Linked DNA regions of Formosa sp. Hel1_33_131. The protein of the gene in region 1 interacts with the protein of each later gene in a pairwise test. Links are inferred from orthologs where the notes say so. Each region holds a gene or a part of one and is shown on either strand. Other genes may lie near its edges.

What was found.
Region 2: the proteins of nusG (region 1) and rho interact in binary tests that used the Escherichia coli proteins (3 or more experiments, as listed by UniProt). The link is inferred for Formosa sp. Hel1_33_131 from one-to-one orthologs.

The regions. Positions count from the first base shown.
Region 1 is NZ_CP017260.1:2,203,626-2,208,992, forward strand. Bases 1,736-4,731 are described here. They hold nusG (transcription termination/antitermination protein NusG), read left to right. Parts: upstream 1,736-2,945; coding sequence 2,946-3,518; downstream 3,519-4,731. Other genes in these bases: tuf (elongation factor Tu), read left to right, coding at 1,736-2,003; secE (preprotein translocase subunit SecE), read left to right, coding at 2,743-2,937; rplK (50S ribosomal protein L11), read left to right, coding at 3,594-4,034; rplA (50S ribosomal protein L1), read left to right, coding at 4,050-4,731. Outside these bases: hpf (ribosome hibernation-promoting factor, HPF/YfiA family), read left to right, coding at 1-114; more of tuf, read left to right, coding at 816-1,735; more of rplA, read left to right, coding at 4,732-4,742; rplJ (50S ribosomal protein L10), read left to right, coding at 4,754-5,275; rplL (50S ribosomal protein L7/L12), read left to right, coding at 5,341-5,367. UniProt on the Escherichia coli protein: Part of the processive rRNA transcription and antitermination complex (rrnTAC). The complex forms an RNA-chaperone ring around the RNA exit tunnel of RNA polymerase (RNAP).
Region 2 is NZ_CP017260.1:1,939,675-1,952,705, reverse strand. Bases 4,294-7,260 are described here. They hold rho (transcription termination factor Rho), read left to right. Parts: upstream 4,294-4,887; coding sequence 4,888-6,633; downstream 6,634-7,260. Other genes in these bases: FORMB_RS08860 (glycoside hydrolase family 113), read right to left, coding at 6,766-7,260; FORMB_RS08870 (DUF4293 domain-containing protein), read right to left, coding at 4,294-4,677. Also shown: folP (dihydropteroate synthase), read left to right, coding at 1-292; diadenylate cyclase CdaA, read left to right, coding at 346-1,131; FORMB_RS08885 (ABC transporter ATP-binding protein), read right to left, coding at 1,134-2,903; tRNA pseudouridine(38-40) synthase TruA, read right to left, coding at 2,893-3,639; FORMB_RS08875 (metallophosphoesterase family protein), read left to right, coding at 3,720-4,217; more of FORMB_RS08870, read right to left, coding at 4,270-4,293; more of FORMB_RS08860, read right to left, coding at 7,261-7,791; rpsT (30S ribosomal protein S20), read right to left, coding at 8,615-8,866; proS (proline--tRNA ligase), read right to left, coding at 9,110-10,588; FORMB_RS08840 (hypothetical protein), read left to right, coding at 10,692-11,693; FORMB_RS08835 (OmpP1/FadL family transporter), read left to right, coding at 11,711-13,031. UniProt on the Escherichia coli protein: Facilitates transcription termination by a mechanism that involves Rho binding to the nascent RNA, activation of Rho's RNA-dependent ATPase activity, and release of the mRNA from the DNA template.

The DNA.
Region 1 (5,367 bases):
ATCATCGTTATAAAGAAGGTTTCTAAGACTTTTGAAGAGGGATTAGATGCTGCTGTACATTCATTAGAAAGACAGTTAAAAAAGCGAAAAGAAAAATTAAGACAATTTTCGTGAAAATTTTACAAAAAATGTTTTGAAACAAGAAAAATATATATACATTTGCAGTCCGTTAGAAATAGCGGGCTTTTTTAGTGCCTAATTGTACTGAGGAAAAGCCGATGTAGCTCAGCTGGCTAGAGCAGCTGATTTGTAATCAGCAGGTCGTGGGTTCGAGTCCCTCCATCGGCTCTGAAATATTGAATAGCGCACAGGGAGTTAAAAGAATGTAATACACATTGTTTTAGCTTGGGACGAGAAGTTTATCCTGAGTGTCGTCGAAGGGAGTCCCTCCATCGGCTCAAGTTCTTTTAAAGAGTGAAATATAATTTAAATTGAGGGGAGATACTCAAGCGGCCAACGAGGGCAGACTGTAAATCTGCTGACTACGTCTTCGCAGGTTCGAATCCTGCTCTCCCCACATTTTGAATGAATGGATTAAATTAAATTGCGAGAGTAGCTCAGTTGGTAGAGCGTCAGCCTTCCAAGCTGAATGTCGCCGGTTCGAACCCGGTCTCTCGCTCAAGGCGAATGTTGTCACGCTTCGGCGTGACCTTTCGCTCTATTTTTTTGGCCGGTGTAGCTCAGGGGTAGAGCGTTTCCTTGGTAAGGAAGAGGCCACGGGTTCAATTCCCGTCATTGGCTCTTTTTTTTGATTAAATGAATTGAATATAATAAGATTACTAAATATTAATATAACTAAGAATAAATTTTAAAACATGGCAAAGGCAACTTTCGATCGTTCAAAACCACACTTAAACATTGGTACCATTGGACACGTAGATCACGGTAAAACAACTTTAACTGCTGCTATTACTAAAGTATTAGCTGATGCAGGTTTCTCAGAAGCAAGATCATTCGATCAGATTGATAATGCTCCAGAAGAAAAAGAAAGAGGTATCACAATTAATACTTCTCACGTAGAATATGCAACAGCAAATCGTCATTACGCTCACGTTGACTGTCCAGGTCACGCGGATTACGTAAAGAACATGGTTACTGGTGCTGCACAAATGGATGGTGCGATCTTAGTAGTTGCTGCTACAGATGGTCCTATGCCACAAACTCGTGAGCACATCCTTTTAGGACGCCAAGTTGGTATTCCAAGAATGGTTGTATTTTTAAATAAAGTTGACATGGTTGACGATGAAGAGCTTTTAGAGCTTGTTGACATGGAAGTAAGAGATTTATTAAACTTTTACGATTACGATGGTGATAATGGACCTGTTGTATCAGGATCTGCACTTGGAGCTCTTAACGGAGAGAAAAAGTGGGTTGATTCTGTATTAGAGCTTATGGAAGCTGTTGATGTATGGATTGAATTACCAGTTCGTGATGTTGAAAAAGATTTCTTAATGCCTATTGAAGATGTATTCTCAATTACAGGTCGTGGTACAGTTGCTACGGGTAGAATTGAAACGGGTATCGCAAATACTGGAGATCCTGTTGAGATTATCGGTATGGGTGCTGAAAAATTAAACTCTACGATTACAGGAATTGAAATGTTCCGTCAAATATTAGATAGAGGTGAAGCTGGAGATAATGCAGGTATCTTATTAAGAGGTATTGAAAAATCACAGATTTCTAGAGGTATGGTTATTACCAAGCCAGGTTCAGTAACTCCACATGCTAAATTCAAAGCTGAGGTTTATATCCTTAAAAAAGAAGAAGGTGGACGTCACACTCCATTCCATACAAACTACCGTCCACAGTTTTATGTGCGTACAACAGATGTTACAGGAAATATTGCTTTACCATCAGGAGTAGAAATGGTAATGCCAGGAGATAACTTGACAATTGAGGTTGATTTAATTCAAGCAATTGCAATGCATGTTGGACTTCGTTTTGCGATTCGTGAAGGTGGTAGAACTGTAGGTGCAGGTCAGGTGACTGAGATTTTAGACTAATATTATTAGACTAATACTTGTAAAGGTGTCTCGATTTATCGAGATACCTTAACTTGTATTTACGGGTTTAGCTCAGTTGGTATCACGCCTAAGGCGTGACAAAACCAGGGAGTTGAATTTAAAAAGATTGAAAGACTAGAGCATAGTAATTGATGTTAGAGTCGAATACGGGTTTAGCTCAGTTGGTATCACGCCTAAGGCGTGACAAAACCAGGGAGTTGAATTTGAAAAGATTGAAAGACTAGAGCATAGTAATTGATGTTAGAGTCGAATACGGGTTTAGCTCAGTTGGTATCACGCCTAAGGCGTGACAAAACCAGAGAGTTGAATTTGAAAAGATTGAAAGACTAGAGCATAGTAATTGATGTTAGAGTCGAATACGGGTTTAGCTCAGTTGGTATCACGCCTAAGGCGTGACAAAACCAGAGAGTTGAATTTGAAAAGATTGAAAGACTAGAGCATAGTAATTGATGTTAGAGTCGAATACGGGTTTAGCTCAGTTGGTATCACGCCTAAGGCGTGACAAAACCAGAGAGTTGAATTTGAAAAGATTGAAAGACTAGAGCATAGTAATTGATGTTAGAGTCGAATACGGGTTTAGCTCAGTTGGTAGAGCACTGGTCTCCAAAACCAGGTGTCGGGAGTTCGAGTCTCTCAACCCGTGCTAGGTAATTGGAGAAGTGAAACAACTTTAGTGAAACCGAATAGTAAGCGTACTCAAATTAAAAAATATAAGACAATGGCAGGTATAGTAGAATATGTAAAAGAATCATTTGGAGAACTTAAAAACAATGTAAGTTGGCCAACATGGGCTGAAGGACAAAGTCTAACAGTACTTGTGGCGGTTTTTTCAATTATATTTTCTCTAGCTATATGGGGTGTGGATACGGTATTCGCAGGTGTTATTGAAGAATATTTTAACTGGATCAAATAATACTACTGATGGAAGAGACTAAAGTTGAACAAACTAAAGTAGAGAAGAAGTGGTATGTTGTTCGTGCAGTAAGTGGACAAGAGAACAAAATCAAAGCCTATATCGAAAATGAAATTTCGCGTTTAGGTTTAGAAGCTTTTGTAGAGCAAGTTTTAGTGCCTACTGAAAAAGTGATCCAAATTAGAAAAGGTAAAAAAGTTCAAAAAGAAAAAGTATACTTCCCTGGTTATATAATGGTACAAGCGAATCTTAGTGGTGAAATTCCTCACATTATAAAGTCAATTACAAACGTGATTGGTTTTTTAGGTGAAACTAAAGGAGGAGAGCCAGTGCCCTTACGTCAATCAGAAGTAAACAGAATGTTAGGTAAAGTAGATGAACTGTCATTAGAAGCAGATCAAAACGTTGCCATTCCTTTTGTAAAAGGAGAAACAGTCAAAGTGATCGACGGTCCATTTAATGGATTTGATGGTACTGTAGAAAACATCAATGAAGAAAAACGCAAGCTTGAAGTCATGGTGAAGATTTTTGGAAGAAAAACACCATTAGAATTAAGTTATATGCAAGTAGATAAAATTTAATAATTGTTACACAAATATTAAGATTCGGGTTTATAGCTTCCAACTTATAATAACGAGTCACACTAAATTTAAAAAATGGCAAAAGAATTAGGTAAAGTAGTCAAACTACAAGTAAGGGGAGGTGCAGCGAACCCGTCGCCACCGGTCGGACCCGCTTTAGGTGCTGCTGGAGTTAATATCATGGAGTTCTGTAAGCAATTTAACGCAAGAACTCAAGATAAGCCTGGTAAAGTTTTACCAGTGGTTATTTCTGTTTACAAAGACAAATCATTTGACTTTGTAATCAAAACACCTCCAGCTGCAGTACAATTATTAGAAGCGGCCAAAGTAAAAAAAGGTTCTGGCGAACCAAACAGAAAAAAAGTAGCAAAAGTAACTTGGGATCAAGTAAAAACGATTGCTGAAGACAAAATGGTAGATTTAAATGCATTTACGATTGGGTCTGCTATGAAAATGGTAGCAGGAACAGCCAGATCAATGGGTATAACTGTTAAAGGTGGTGAAGCACCCAATTAATCAAAATTATTTGAAATGGCAAGATTAACAAAAAAGCAAAAGGAAGCAGTTGCTAAAATTGATAAGAGTAAAATCTACAGTCTTCAAGAGGCTTCAGTTTTAGTAAAAGACATTACAAACACAAAGTTTGATGCATCTGTTGATTTAGCAATTCGTTTAGGAGTAGACCCTCGAAAAGCTAATCAAATGGTAAGAGGGATTGTATCTCTTCCGCATGGAACTGGTAAAGATATGAAAGTACTTGCATTAGTAACTCCTGATAAAGCTCAGGAAGCTAAAGATGCTGGTGCAGATTACGTTGGTTTAGAAGAATACCTTGACAAAATCAAAGGTGGTTGGACAGACGTTGACGTCATCATCACAATGCCAAGTGTTATGGGTAAATTAGGACCATTAGGTCGTGTATTAGGCCCCCGTGGTTTAATGCCTAACCCAAAGACAGGAACTGTAACAATGGACGTTGCTAAAGCAGTAACAGAAGTGAAAGCAGGAAAAATAGATTTCAAAGTTGATAAGACTGGAATTGTACATGCAGCTATAGGAAAAACATCTTTTTCTGCAGACAAAATTCAAGACAATGCTCAAGAGCTATTAACAACTATCATGAAGTTAAAACCAACATCATCAAAGGGGATTTATGTGAAAAGCATATTTATGTCGAGTACTATGAGCCCTAGTATTGCTGTGGATTCAAAAGTGAGTAGTTAAACAATTTTATTATGACAAGAGAAGAAAAATCAAAAGTAATCGAAGCGTTGACTGTAGAATTAGCTGAGAATTCAAATTTATATTTAACAGATATTTCAGGTTTAAACGCAGTAGCTACTTCAGCCTTACGACGTGCTTGCTTTAAAGCAAACATTAAGTTAGCAGTAGTAAAGAACACCTTGCTTGAAAAAGCGATGGAAGCTTCAGATAAAGATTTCGGAGATTTACCTAGTACGTTAAAAGGTAATACCTCAGTTATGTATTCTGAAACTGGAAATGCACCAGCAAAAGTAATCAAAGCTTTTAGAAAAAAATCGGAAAAGCCGTTCCTTAAAGGAGCCTTTATCGAACAAGCGGTTTACATTGGTGATGATCAATTGGATATGTTAGTTGACATTAAGTCTAAAGAAGAACTTATTGGAGACATCATTGGATTATTACAATCGCCTGCTAAGAACGTTGTTTCAGCACTTCAATCAAGTGGTGGCAAATTATCAGGTATCCTAAAAACATTATCTCAGAAAGAGGGATAATCAAAAAGAGTACGCACTTTTTACAATTATATATTATATTAAAAATTTATTAAAACGATAGAAAAATGGCAGATTTAAAAGATTTCGCAGAA
Region 2 (13,031 bases), 260 kb from region 1 along the record:
ACTAAAAGATATCATTTTAGATCTTGGGTTTGGCTTCTCGAAAACTATTGAACAGAATTTTGAACTTTTAGCGATGTTCGATTATTACAACAACTTAAACCTCCCTCTTTTGGCGGGAGTTTCTAGAAAATCGATGATTTATAAAACCTTAAATACGACAGCAAACCAAGCGCTTAACGGCAGTACAGCACTGCATATGGTGGCACTTCAAAAAGGTGCGAAACTCTTAAGGGTTCACGATGTGAAAGAAGCCATGGAATGCATTCAACTTCATAAGGCGCTTCAAAAATAGCGTTCATTTTATATTTATTATATTTATTATATTTATTAAAATTTTCAGACCAAGTGGACATATTCAAAGACTTATTAAACTTCAATATATTAGACCTTATCGACATTGCTTTAGTCGCATTTTTGCTGTACTATGTCTATAAATTGATCAAAGGCACCGTTGCCATCAATATCTTTTTTGGGATTGTAATTTTTTACCTCTTTTATTTATTGGTAGATGTGTTACAGATGCGCATGCTAAGCAAAATCTTAGGCGGTTTTATGAGTGTTGGAATCATTGCTTTAATTGTAGTGTTTCAACCAGAAATTCGTAAGTTTTTATTAATGATTGGCTCCACAAATTTGAGCAAAAGCGGTTCCTTTATGAAACGTTTTAGTTTTGTAAAAGCACAACAGAATACGGCTTCTGATGCTGAAGTCATTGTAAAATCCTGCACCAAAATGGGCAGCAGCAAAACTGGGGCATTGATTGTGATTGAACGCAATAATAATTTAGATTTTTTGGTAGAAACGGGAGATGACATGAAAATTACCGTGACGCAACCTATTCTGGAAAGTATCTTTTTTAAGAACAGTCCCCTTCATGATGGGGCTATTATAATTTCAGAAAACGTAATCAAGGCTACACGAGTAATTCTCCCTGTTAATAACGAGAAAAACATCCCTTCCCGCTTTGGACTACGCCACCGTGCTGCGATTGGAATTACTGAAAAAACAGATGCACTGGCTCTTGTGGTGAGTGAGGAAACTGGACAGCTTTCCTATGTAAATAACGGAGAGTTTGTGATCTATACAGATACGCAAGATTTGATCGAGAAAATCAAAGCCGATTTATCTTAACGTTAACTATTTTTAGTTAAAAACTGAGCATCGTATAAATTTCGGTAATGCCCCTCTTTATTTTTCAACAAGTCTGCATGGGTGCCTTTTTCAACGATTTCACCCGCATCCAACACAATAATTGTATCTGCTTTTTTGACGGTTGCCAAGCGATGCGCAATGACGATCGACGTACGTCCGTGTGTGATTTTCTGAGTCGCCTTTTGAATGAGTTGTTCGGCATAAGAATCTATCGAAGCGGTGGCTTCATCCAATATTAAAATTTTTGGATTGGTCACGTAGGCTCTTAAAAATGAGATTAATTGACGCTGCCCCGAAGACAACATCACGCCTCTTTCTTTGACATTGTAATGATAGCCTTTCGGTAAACTCATGATGAAATCATGAATACCAATTTCTTTAGCGGCGGCTACCACTTCCGCTTCACTGATATCGAGATTTTTGAGGGTGATATTATTCAGGATGGTATCGGCAAACAAAAACACATCTTGTAGTACGACTGCTATATTTTGTCTTAAATTTTTAACTGAAATTGTTTTGATGTCTTTAGAATCAATCGTGATGGTTCCAGAATTGATATCATACAAACGGTTCAACAGATTGATAATGGTTGATTTTCCAGCACCTGTTGCCCCTACGATGGCGATCGTTTCTCCAGCAGTCACTTTAAAAGACACCCCTTTTAGAACGGGTTCATTTTCGACATAAGCGAATTTAACATCTTTAAATTCTAAGTCCCCTTTTAAATTTTTAAGAACGCCCTCGCCACGATCTTGAATATTTGATGTTGTGTCCAATACTTTAAAAACACGATCGGCAGCCACCATCCCCATTTGAAGGGTATTGAATTTATTTGCAATTTGATTCAGGGGTCTAAAAATCATTGGCACCATCATTATAAACGCTGTTAAATCGCCAATAGAAGCCGTTTGATCGAGTACTGTATTAAGGCCTCCAAGCCAAATCACTGTTCCTAAAGTCACAGACGATAAAAGGTCTGCAATGGGGAAAAACACAGAATTATACCATACGGTTTTGATCCACCCCTTTTTGTGGCGCTCGTTGATGGCGCTAAAATTTTCGGATTCAATTTTTTCTCTTGCAAATATTTGAACAATTTTCATACCCGTGATGCGCTCTTGTACAAAAGAGTTTAGGTTAGACACTTCGGTTCGCACATCTTCAAATGCTTTTTTCATGTACCGCTGAAAAACTTTGGTGGCTATCAAAACGATTGGAAGCGTACAAAAGACAATGACACTGAGTCGCCAGTTCATATAAAACATCACCCCACCTACTACACTCATTTTTAAAATGTCGCTAAAAATCATAAACAGTCCTTCTCCGAAAATATCGGCAATGCGCTCCATATCGGTCACTGTTCGAGTGATCAAAACACCCACCGAGGAGTTGTCAAAATACTTCATTTTAAACCCAAGGATATGTTTAAAAAGCTTAATCCGAATGTCTCTTACCACGGACTGCCCTAACCAACTTGCATAATAAATAAACAATAAATTACACGTAACTTCAAGGACCAAGAGCCCTAACATTAAAAAAATATAGTTTAAAAACCCAGGTTCAAATTTTTGTTCAATATTTTGATCAATGGCCAATTGCAACACCTTAGGACGTAGGGCTCCAAAAACTGCCAACCCAATGACGGTGGTCAACGCAAGAATAAAAAACCCTGTGTAGGGCTTGATATAATGCAGCAGCCTTTTGAATAACTGCGCATCAAAAACTTTGCTTTTAGGTTTCTTATTGGACATAAATTGATTTTGGATATTCTATATTAATTAAATACAGTCCGTGAGCGGGCGCCGAAGTGCCTGCATTAGACCTGTTTTTTGAGTCGATAATTGCTCGAAATTCTTCGAGTGTTCTTTTTTTAGCCCCCACTTCAATCATGGTACCTACAATGGCGCGCACCATATTTCTAAGAAAACGATCGGCTTTGATTGTGAAATTAAGCGTGTTTTTGTCAAGTTCCCAATGCGCTTCCATAATCGTGCAATCGTAGGTTTTTACATCTGTTTTCACTTTAGAAAAACATTGGAAATCGGTGTATTTAAACAAAATTTTAGCCGCTTGATTCATTAAATCTACATCTAACGGAAGCGTATAGGTATGTTCATTTTGATATTTGAACGCATTTTTTGTTCTCGAAATTTTATAAATATAAGTCCGACTTAATGCTTCAAAACGGGCATGGATTTCTGGTTGGACTTCTTTAATGGTATTTATATGAATGTCTTTCGGGAGGAATACATTCAGTTTATAGGCAATATCCTTAACGTCAATTTTTGTGTCAATATCAAAATGAGCGATCATTTGTTCTGCATGCACTCCCGTATCGGTTCGGCCAGCGCCCATACAATCCAATGGCGCTTGCAACACTGTACTGAGCGCATGATTGAGCTCCGATTGTACCGTATTTACATCGGGTTGAATTTGCCATCCATGATAGGCACGGCCATTATAAGATAAATCAATAAAATATCTCAAGCTAATTTGATACTTTTGTGGTTAGAAAGACAAAGATAAATAGACTTTGTCATTAATAGCTTTCACATTAACATTTTCTAATGACAAAAATTTTATTACTCTCGGATACTCATAGTTATATGGGAGAAGACATCCTTAAATATGTGAAACAGGCGGATGAAGTTTGGCATGCGGGCGATATTGGAGACCTAAAAGTAACGGATGCCATAAAAAAGCTAAAACCTTTACGGGCTGTTTTTGGTAATATCGACAATGTTGAAGCCCGCTTGGAATTTCCCGAGCATTTGAAATTTAGATGTGAAGGGGTGAAAGTATGGATCACACACATTGGTGGCTATCCCGGACGTTATTCACTAGCTGTCAGAGATATGATTAAAGTGCAGACTCCTAACCTATTTATTTGTGGTCACTCACACATCTTAAAAGTAATGAATGACAAAAAACTCAACCTCTTACACATGAACCCAGGAGCTGTGGGCACGTATGGAATTCACAAAGTCAGAACGATGCTGCGGTTTGAAATTTCAGGTGAAAAGATTCAAAACTTAGAAGTGATCGAGTTTAAAAGAAAGGCATAAAAAAACCCTGAGAAATCTCAAGGTTTTTTTCGCACTCTTATACTAACGTTATTTATCTCAGCCGATCCACTGATTTTACAAGCGCCTCATCCTTTTTTATGGCCTTATTGGCAAACACCAATAATACGATAGACAAAATAGGAAGTAGCAGCCCAATACCTTTCTCAGAATTCGCAGTTTCTCCAGATACAGTTAGCAATCGATATATAAATAATCCTAGTAAAATTAAGTTTAGTATGATATTCAAACGTCCCAAAACAAATTGGGTCTGTCTTGTTTTAAATAAAAAAATAGAGATCAACGACAGCAAGGCTGAGGCTGAAAATAAAATTATATATTCTAATGAATCAATCGCAAATTCGATATACCCTTCTGTTTCTCGCAAAGACAGGATTTGTGAGAGTCCGCCAGAACAAATAGCGGCAAATAATAAATATACTGTTTGAATTCTCTGAAGCATTCTTAGTTTAATGAGTAGCAAAAATAATAGTTTATTTTTTATTACATCTATAAAAAGTTTAAAAATAAAGTTGTATAATTGCATATATAACGGCGAAATCATACTTAATTCGCTTCATTCAATTTACCATAAAAATTACTTCTTCATAAAATCATTCCAATAATTAGGACTTTAATTTATTAAAGGATTTAAAATTAACTCTCATACATAATGTTTGAAATTTCACAATTAAAAGAAAAAAAACTCCCTGAATTACAAGAAATTGCCAAAAAGCTCAACGTTCCTAAATTCAAAAGTTTAAAAAAATTAGATCTCGTATATCAAATACTAGACTTGCAGGCTGCCAACCCAACAATGGTGACACCAAATGTGACCCCAGCATCAGCATCAAAGACACCAAGACCAAGAAGAGAACGCATTTCTAAAACCACTAAAGATCCTAATATAAAGCCAACGGCTCCTAACACTGCTACTGCGGAAAAACCAGAAGCAAGTCCTGCTGTAAAAGCAGTACCAAAAAAGGAAGTTTCTGAAAACAGACCGCCAAAGGTGAAAATTGAAACCAAAGCAGCAGTCAGAACAGAACCTAGTTCAGAAGCTAAAGTGGAATCTAAGGTCGCACCTAAAATTAACCCAAGGCCTCAAAAACAAAAAAATCCGAATCAGAATCCAAATCAGAATCCGAATTCGAAACAGAATCCAAATCAAAACCCGAATTCGAAGCAGAATCCGAATCAGAATCCAAATCAAAAACAGAATCCAAACCAAAACCCGAATCAAAAACAGGGCAATAACGGGAATAAAGACACTCGAAACCGCTATAAAGAACCTGATTTTGAATTTGACGCCATCATTGAAAGTGAAGGCGTATTGGATGTCATGCAAGATGGCTATGGCTTCTTAAGATCTTCTGATTATAATTATTTAGCATCTCCTGACGATATTTATGTGTCTCAATCTCAAATCCGTTTGTTCGGATTGAAAAATGGAGATACCGTTTTAGGACATGTGCGTCCACCAAAAGAAGGAGAAAAGTATTTTCCACTTATTAGAGTGAGTAAAATTAATGGACTCGACCCAAAAGCGGTGAGAGATCGTGTCGCATTTGAACACTTAACGCCTCTTTTTCCAAAGCAAAAATTTAATATTGCTGAAAAACAAAGTACAATTTCTACTCGAATTATGGACTTGTTTTCTCCAATCGGAAAAGGCCAACGTGGGATGATTGTATCACAACCAAAAACGGGTAAAACAATGCTTCTTAAAGATGTTGCCAACGGGATTGCGGCAAACCATCCAGAAGTGTATCAAATGATTTTATTGATTGACGAACGTCCTGAAGAAGTTACTGACATGCAACGTAATGTGCGTGGCGAAGTGATTGCTTCTACGTTTGACAAAGAAGCACATGAGCACGTAAAAATTGCGAACATCGTTTTAGAAAAAGCAAAACGTCTTGTAGAATGTGGTTATGATGTTGTGATACTGTTAGATTCGATCACACGTCTGGCACGTGCTTACAACACGGTTCAGCCAGCTTCTGGAAAGATTTTAAGTGGTGGTGTGGATGCGAATGCACTTCACAAACCAAAACGTTTCTTCGGAGCGGCTCGAAATATAGAAAATGGAGGGTCTTTAACAATTATCGCAACAGCATTGACCGAAACAGGTTCTAAGATGGACGAGGTGATCTTTGAAGAATTCAAAGGAACAGGAAACATGGAACTTCAGTTAGATCGTAAGATTTCGAACCGTCGTATTTTCCCTGCTATTGACCTGACCTCATCAAGCACACGTAGAGACGACTTGTTGTTAGATGAGAAAACAATCAAACGTATGTGGGTGATGCGAAAGTACCTTGCAGATATGAACCCTGTGGAAGCGATGGAGTTTATCAACGACCGTTTCAAACAAACACGCAACAACGAGGAGTTTTTAATCTCGATGAATGGATAATTAAGTATTCATTTTTTAATTTACAAAGAAAGCCTTTCGATATCGAGAGGCTTTTTTTATGTTCTGCGAAGTCAGAGACTTTGCTGAGCTGGGTAATTTAAACTATGGAAATATTGCTATGGAAGCACGATTCTAATCATTATAGTAGTGAGCTATAATACTTTCAGCAGGTTTAAAGTTTGGATCCCAATGATTTAATAACATTGGATTGGTTGATAGCTCTGTTTTGAAAAGATTCCATATCCATAAAAACCCTCCAGCGACCCAAGGTTCATCCCAAAAACTTTTATAGAACGCTTCATACCCATTGGACTGTACAGCAAAATTATACGTAGTGGCTACGGCAGTGCCTGGTAATTCCCACGATTTCCACGCAGCATAATCGATACTTCTAAAACCATACTCGGTAAATACTATTTTTTTATTGTGTTGACAGCTGAAATTACGGATGTTGTTTTTGATAGGACTGTAAGCCGCTATTAATTCTTCAACCGTTGGTGTAGGCTTGTTGACCAGAGGAAAGTAACTATCGATTCCTATATAGTCCATTTCTTCCCAAAACGGAAATGCTTCATAATCATCCCAATTTGCAGCATAAATTAATTTAAGCTCAGGATACTCCTCTTTTAAGGTCTCAATTAAGCTTTCCCAAAAGAGAGGTCTTCTCTTAACAAACTCTCTTAATTCTGTGCCAATACACAACAAATCTATAGGGTGAGTGTTTGATAATTCGGCTATTTTTAAAATGAGTTTTTTGTAAGAGTTTTCAAAAATCTGCCAATGTACTTCTGTTTCTAAATAAAAATCACCTCTATATGGAATTCCTCCGAAATCAACCAAAGGACGTAACATAATCAAAGTAATAGGTAATGTATTTTCTAAACCTTGTTTATAATTTGTAATCGATTCGTCTATTTGATAATCTTTAATTTCAAAGGAATGATTAAAATAGTCTTTTGAGGCAGATAAAATTCCTACTAAAGAAATACTATTCCCTAGGACATTTGTATTATTTGTTGAGTTTAATTGAGCACTGTAAATGTTTAGACCGTTTAGTTTTGAGGTGTTTTCGAAACTATTTTGACATGTTAAATCAATGTGATCTCTCTCACAAGAGAGCATCAAAAGTGTTAAAATGATGGAATATAAATATTTCATATTGAAAAATGATAGGGGTTAAAACAAAAGCCTGTGTTCTTTATAAATAGTTTAGTTTTCTACTTTCTCAAAAATCATAGTTATCCCTTGCTGCCGCACGATTCCTATCGTGTGGCTTACAAAGTTTATTTGGAACGCGAATGGATTCGCGCACCAGCATAGAAAGTTATCATAAATATTTTAAATAAAATTTTCATAATTAAATAATTTATAAATTTAGGTTAAGAATAAATTATTAAGTCGTTATTCTTCATTGTGGACTTTCCACGTGGTGGACTTTTTGACATTTATTTTTCACTTTCTTAGAGAATAAACTCCTGTTTTTTAATTTCCGTAAGCCGGATGGTCTTGAGTTTGTCTTGTAGAATCGGTTCTAATAGACATCTGTACTCTACATTTGAACTTAAATTCTGACATCCAAAAAAGTATGGATACCTAAAAAAGTCCCTATGTTATTTACAGTAAATTAATATCTTAAGCACGGTTAAATTGCTTACAAAGAATTAGATTTGAGGTATAATTTTTGTAAACATAATAAATTGAAATAAATAATGAAGTGATTTTTCCCTTACTAAAAGTAAGGGAAAACCTTACTTTTAAAAATTCCCTTCTTAAAACAAGGAATATTTTTTTAAAAAAAATAGGATTTTGAAAGTTTTAAGCACCTAATAGTGCTTTTCTTAAGTAGTTCTGCGTGGTCAAACACACCTTCTAAAAACAAGTTTAAACACAAAAAATCCTTTGAAGCGCGCTTCAAAGGATTTTTAAATTTTATAGAATTCCTAAAGTCAACCTATGTAATTAGGACGACACAGTGTATTCGTTAAAGAGTTGCAACAAATTTTGATAAACCAGACTTTAGGTTTGCCGCTTTGTTATCGTGAATGATATTGTTTTTGGCTAAACGATCAATCATTGAAGAAACAGAAGAAAGCATTTTTTGAGCTTCTTTCTTATCCGTTGTTTCACGCAAGTTCTTAATTGCGTTACGCGTTGTTTTGTGCTGATACTTGTTCAGCACGCGCTTTGACTCGTTACTTCTAATTCTTTTTAAAGCTGACTTATGATTTGCCATAATTCTTAATTTTATTATTATTAAATAATTGTAGCCCGTAGGGGAATCGAACCCCTCTTACATGGATGAAAACCATGCGTCCTAGCCGATAGACGAACGGGCCATTTTTTATAACCAAAAACACAATCTTGATAATTCTGTTTTTATTTCAAATAGCGTGCATTATTTCTAATGCGGTTGCAAAAATACAACTATTTTTAAATGTTACAACTTCTTACTAACTTTTTTTGAAAAAAGTTAAAGTTAATAAGCTTTCGCAAATAAAACGCGCTGTTTGGAAGGTTTCCCAGAAAATACACAGACCCCATCTTCCAGTTCCGAATCTATTGGAATACAACGGATTGTCGCTTTTGTGATTTCTTTTATTTTGTCTTCTGTTTCTGTACTGCCATCCCAATGTGCCGAAATAAATCCTGCTTTTTCTTCTAAAACCGTTTTAAACGCCTCAAATGTTTCCACTTTTGTGATGTGATCCGCTCTAAAATCCAGCGCTTTTTGAAATAAGCCTGTTTGAATCTCCGTAATTAAGGTCTTTATGGTGTCTGTTAAACTTTCTAAAGCCACCACTTGTTTGGTTAATGTGTCTCTTCGAGCCAACTCTACTGTGCCACTTTCCAAATCTTTTGGTCCAATCGCCAGTCTTAAAGGAACCCCTTGCAATTCGTGTTGTGCAAATTTAGCTCCCGGTCGTTGGGTGGTTCTATGGTCGTATTTTACAGTAATATTCTCTGCTCTCAAAGCAGTCATGATCGTCTCGGCTTGCGTGGTTATCTCAGCCAATTGCTCATCATTCCTGTATATAGGAACAATTACAACTTGGTAAGGTGCTAGGTTTGGAGGCAATACCAATCCTTTATCGTCACTGTGGGTCATAATTAAGGCACCCATCAAACGTGTGGAAACACCCCATGAGGTTGCCCAAACGTAATCTTGTTTTCCTTCGCTGTTTGCAAATTTAACATCAAATGCTTTTGCGAAATTCTGTCCTAAAAAGTGAGAGGTTCCCGCTTGTAACGCTTTTCCATCTTGCATTAAAGCTTCGATACAATAGGTTTCTTCGGCACCTGCAAAACGTTCGCTTTCCGTTTTGACCCCTTGAATTACAGGAATCGCCATAAAATTTTCAGCAAAATTTGCGTAGATATTATTCATAAGCTTGGCTTCTGAGATGGCTTCGCTTTTGGTGGCATGCGCAGTATGTCCTTCTTGCCATAAAAATTCAGCGGTTCTTAAAAACAAACGCGTTCGCATTTCCCATCGCACCACATTGGCCCATTGGTTAATTAAAAGCGGTAAATCTCTATAAGATTGAATCCATCCTTTAAAGGTACTCCATATAATCGCTTCACTGGTTGGTCGTACGACCAACTCTTCTTCAAGTTTTGCATTTGGGTCCACACGAAGTTTCCCAGGATTGTCAGGGTCATTTTGCAAACGGTAATGTGTTACTACGGCACATTCTTTTGCAAAGCCTTCGGCATTTTTTTCTTCCGCTTCAAAAAGACTTTTTGGTACAAATAATGGGAAATAGGCATTTTGATGGCCTGTTTCTTTAAACATACGATCTAATTCTGCTTGCATTTTTTCCCAAATAGCATAGCCGTATGGCTTAATAACCATACAACCTCTGACCGCAGAATTTTCAGCCAAATCGGCTTTCACTACAAGTTCATTGTACCATTTTGAATAATCTTCGGATCTTGTTGTAAGATTTTTACTCATAATTTCGTAATTTGGCACAACTATTGTTAGTAATGCTGTATATCTAATTAGTTTGACAAAACTAAGTATTTTTGTGACGTTCAACAATTTAATTTAAACACTTATGAAATTTATTACTTTCTTAAAGAAACAAATGGCACTCGCCTATGTAGTTGGAGTTCTTTTAAGTTTTACTTCTTGTGGATCTTTCCAATATTCTGGAATTTATGACGATGGAATTTATGCCGATTCTAACCCTACAGAACAAGTACAGGAGACTGTTGACAATACGTCTACTTCATCTGATTACTATAAAAATTATTTCAAAGAAAAATCGCTTCAGCTTGAGGATGAAAACACTGTTTTTACAGATGTTGATTCCTATGAAGGAACCTATGAAGACGACTCTGTAGAAGTGGATAATTACGCGGGTTGGGGAGAAAACAACAACAGCGAAGTGATTATCAATGTTTACGACAACGGCCCTTATTATGGAAATGGATGGGGCTACAATTATCGCAACAACTGGGGATGGAATCTCGGTTGGAACAATTGGGGCTACAGCTTTTGGCAACCAAACTATTACAATTCATGGTACAACCCTTATTGTTACTACGGGTGTAACAACTACGGATACAACAATTATGGTTATAACAACTACGGCTACAATAATTATAGAGGACGTTCTTATTCATACATTAACGGACAAAGAAGGGGAAGATATAGAAACTCAAGTTTGAGCAGTCGAAGTATTTTAAGTGCTACAACTCGAAGCGCAGCCGTTACACGTGCCAACACACGATCTGCCACTCGAAGCAGAGTTAATTCTCGCTCAAATACAAGAACCACAACGCGAAGTAGAGCGACTACACGTCCAAACACACGATCGATTACAAGAACTAGAACAACCACGCGACCAACCACAAAATCGACGCGAAGCAATTCAACAACACGACCTACAACACGTCCTACGAATCGTACAACACGCCCTAATACAACAAGATCAACGCGCTCTTCGACACGTACGAGCACACCCTCGACAACAAGATCAAGATCAAGCTCCACAACACGAAGCAGCAGAAGTAGCGGCGGCAGTAGCAGCTCTACACGAAGAAGAAATAATTAGGCATAAAAAACACACAGATGAAAAATTTAATTTTAACTCTAATGGGGGTTGCCTCCATGGTAAATTCCTATGGCCAAGACCTAACAGATGCTTTAAGATATTCAACTGGAACTACAGAAGGGACGGCACGATTTAAATCTATGAGCGGGGCTTTTGGAGCGCTTGGTGGCGACATGTCTGCAGTGAGTATGAATCCCGCAGGATCCGCCATTTTTAATTTGAGCCATGGTTCCTTAACGCTTTCAAGTCTTAAGGTTTCAAATGATGTAGCTTATGGATCTAATACACAAGCTTTAAAAGACAACTCTTTTGATATGAATCAAATTGGGGCGGCGTTTGTTTTTAACAATAGAAACACTGAATCAACATGGAATAAATTTGTGGTCAGTCTTTTTTACGAACAACTTCAAAATTATGACAACCAATTTTCAGCAGCAGGTACAACGCAGAACAGTATTGGAAGTTATTTTACCGATTATGCAAACGGGCTCCGACTTGATGAGATTACGGCACTGCCAGGAGAGAATATTTCTCAGGCTTACAGCGGAATAGGGTCAGAATTCGGAAGCAGCTATCAACAAGCCTATTTAGGTTATGAAAGTTTTATTTTAGAACCCGCCGATGATACCGACAATGAAAATACCGCCTACGCCTCTAATATAGCTGCTGGCGATTTCTATCAAAAATACAGCTACGCTTCCACGGGGTACAATGGTAAATTTTCTGCAAACCTTGGGTTTCAATATGATAAAAACATCTATTTTGGAATCAACCTAAACTCTCATTTTCTTAACTACGAAAGAAGTACTTTATTCTATGAAGACAACACTAATACGGGTTCTACAATAAATGAAGTCCATTTTAAAAACACCCTTTTAACAACAGGTGAAGGTTTTTCGTTACAACTTGGTAGCATTGTTAAAGTGAACGATTTTATAAGATTAGGGCTCACATACGACAGTCCAACTTGGATGCGATTAAGAGAAGAAACGACACAGTATCTCTATACATTTGAAGACGCCACAAGTCTTGAAGCGGAAGTTGATCCCGCCGTTATTAATGTGTTTCCAGAATATCATTTACGAACACCGGCACAAATCACCGGAAGTGCTGCTTTTATTATTGGGGATACGGGACTGATCAGTATTGATTACTCTAGAAAAGACTACAGCACTACTGAGTTCAGATCGAATAGTGGAGGTAATTTTTCACAGCAAAATTCTGTGATTAGCAATACCTTAAAAGCGGCGAATACCGTACGTATTGGTGGCGAACTAAGACATAAGAAATTTAGTTACCGAGGCGGTTATAAAATGGAACAAAGCCCTTATAAAGACA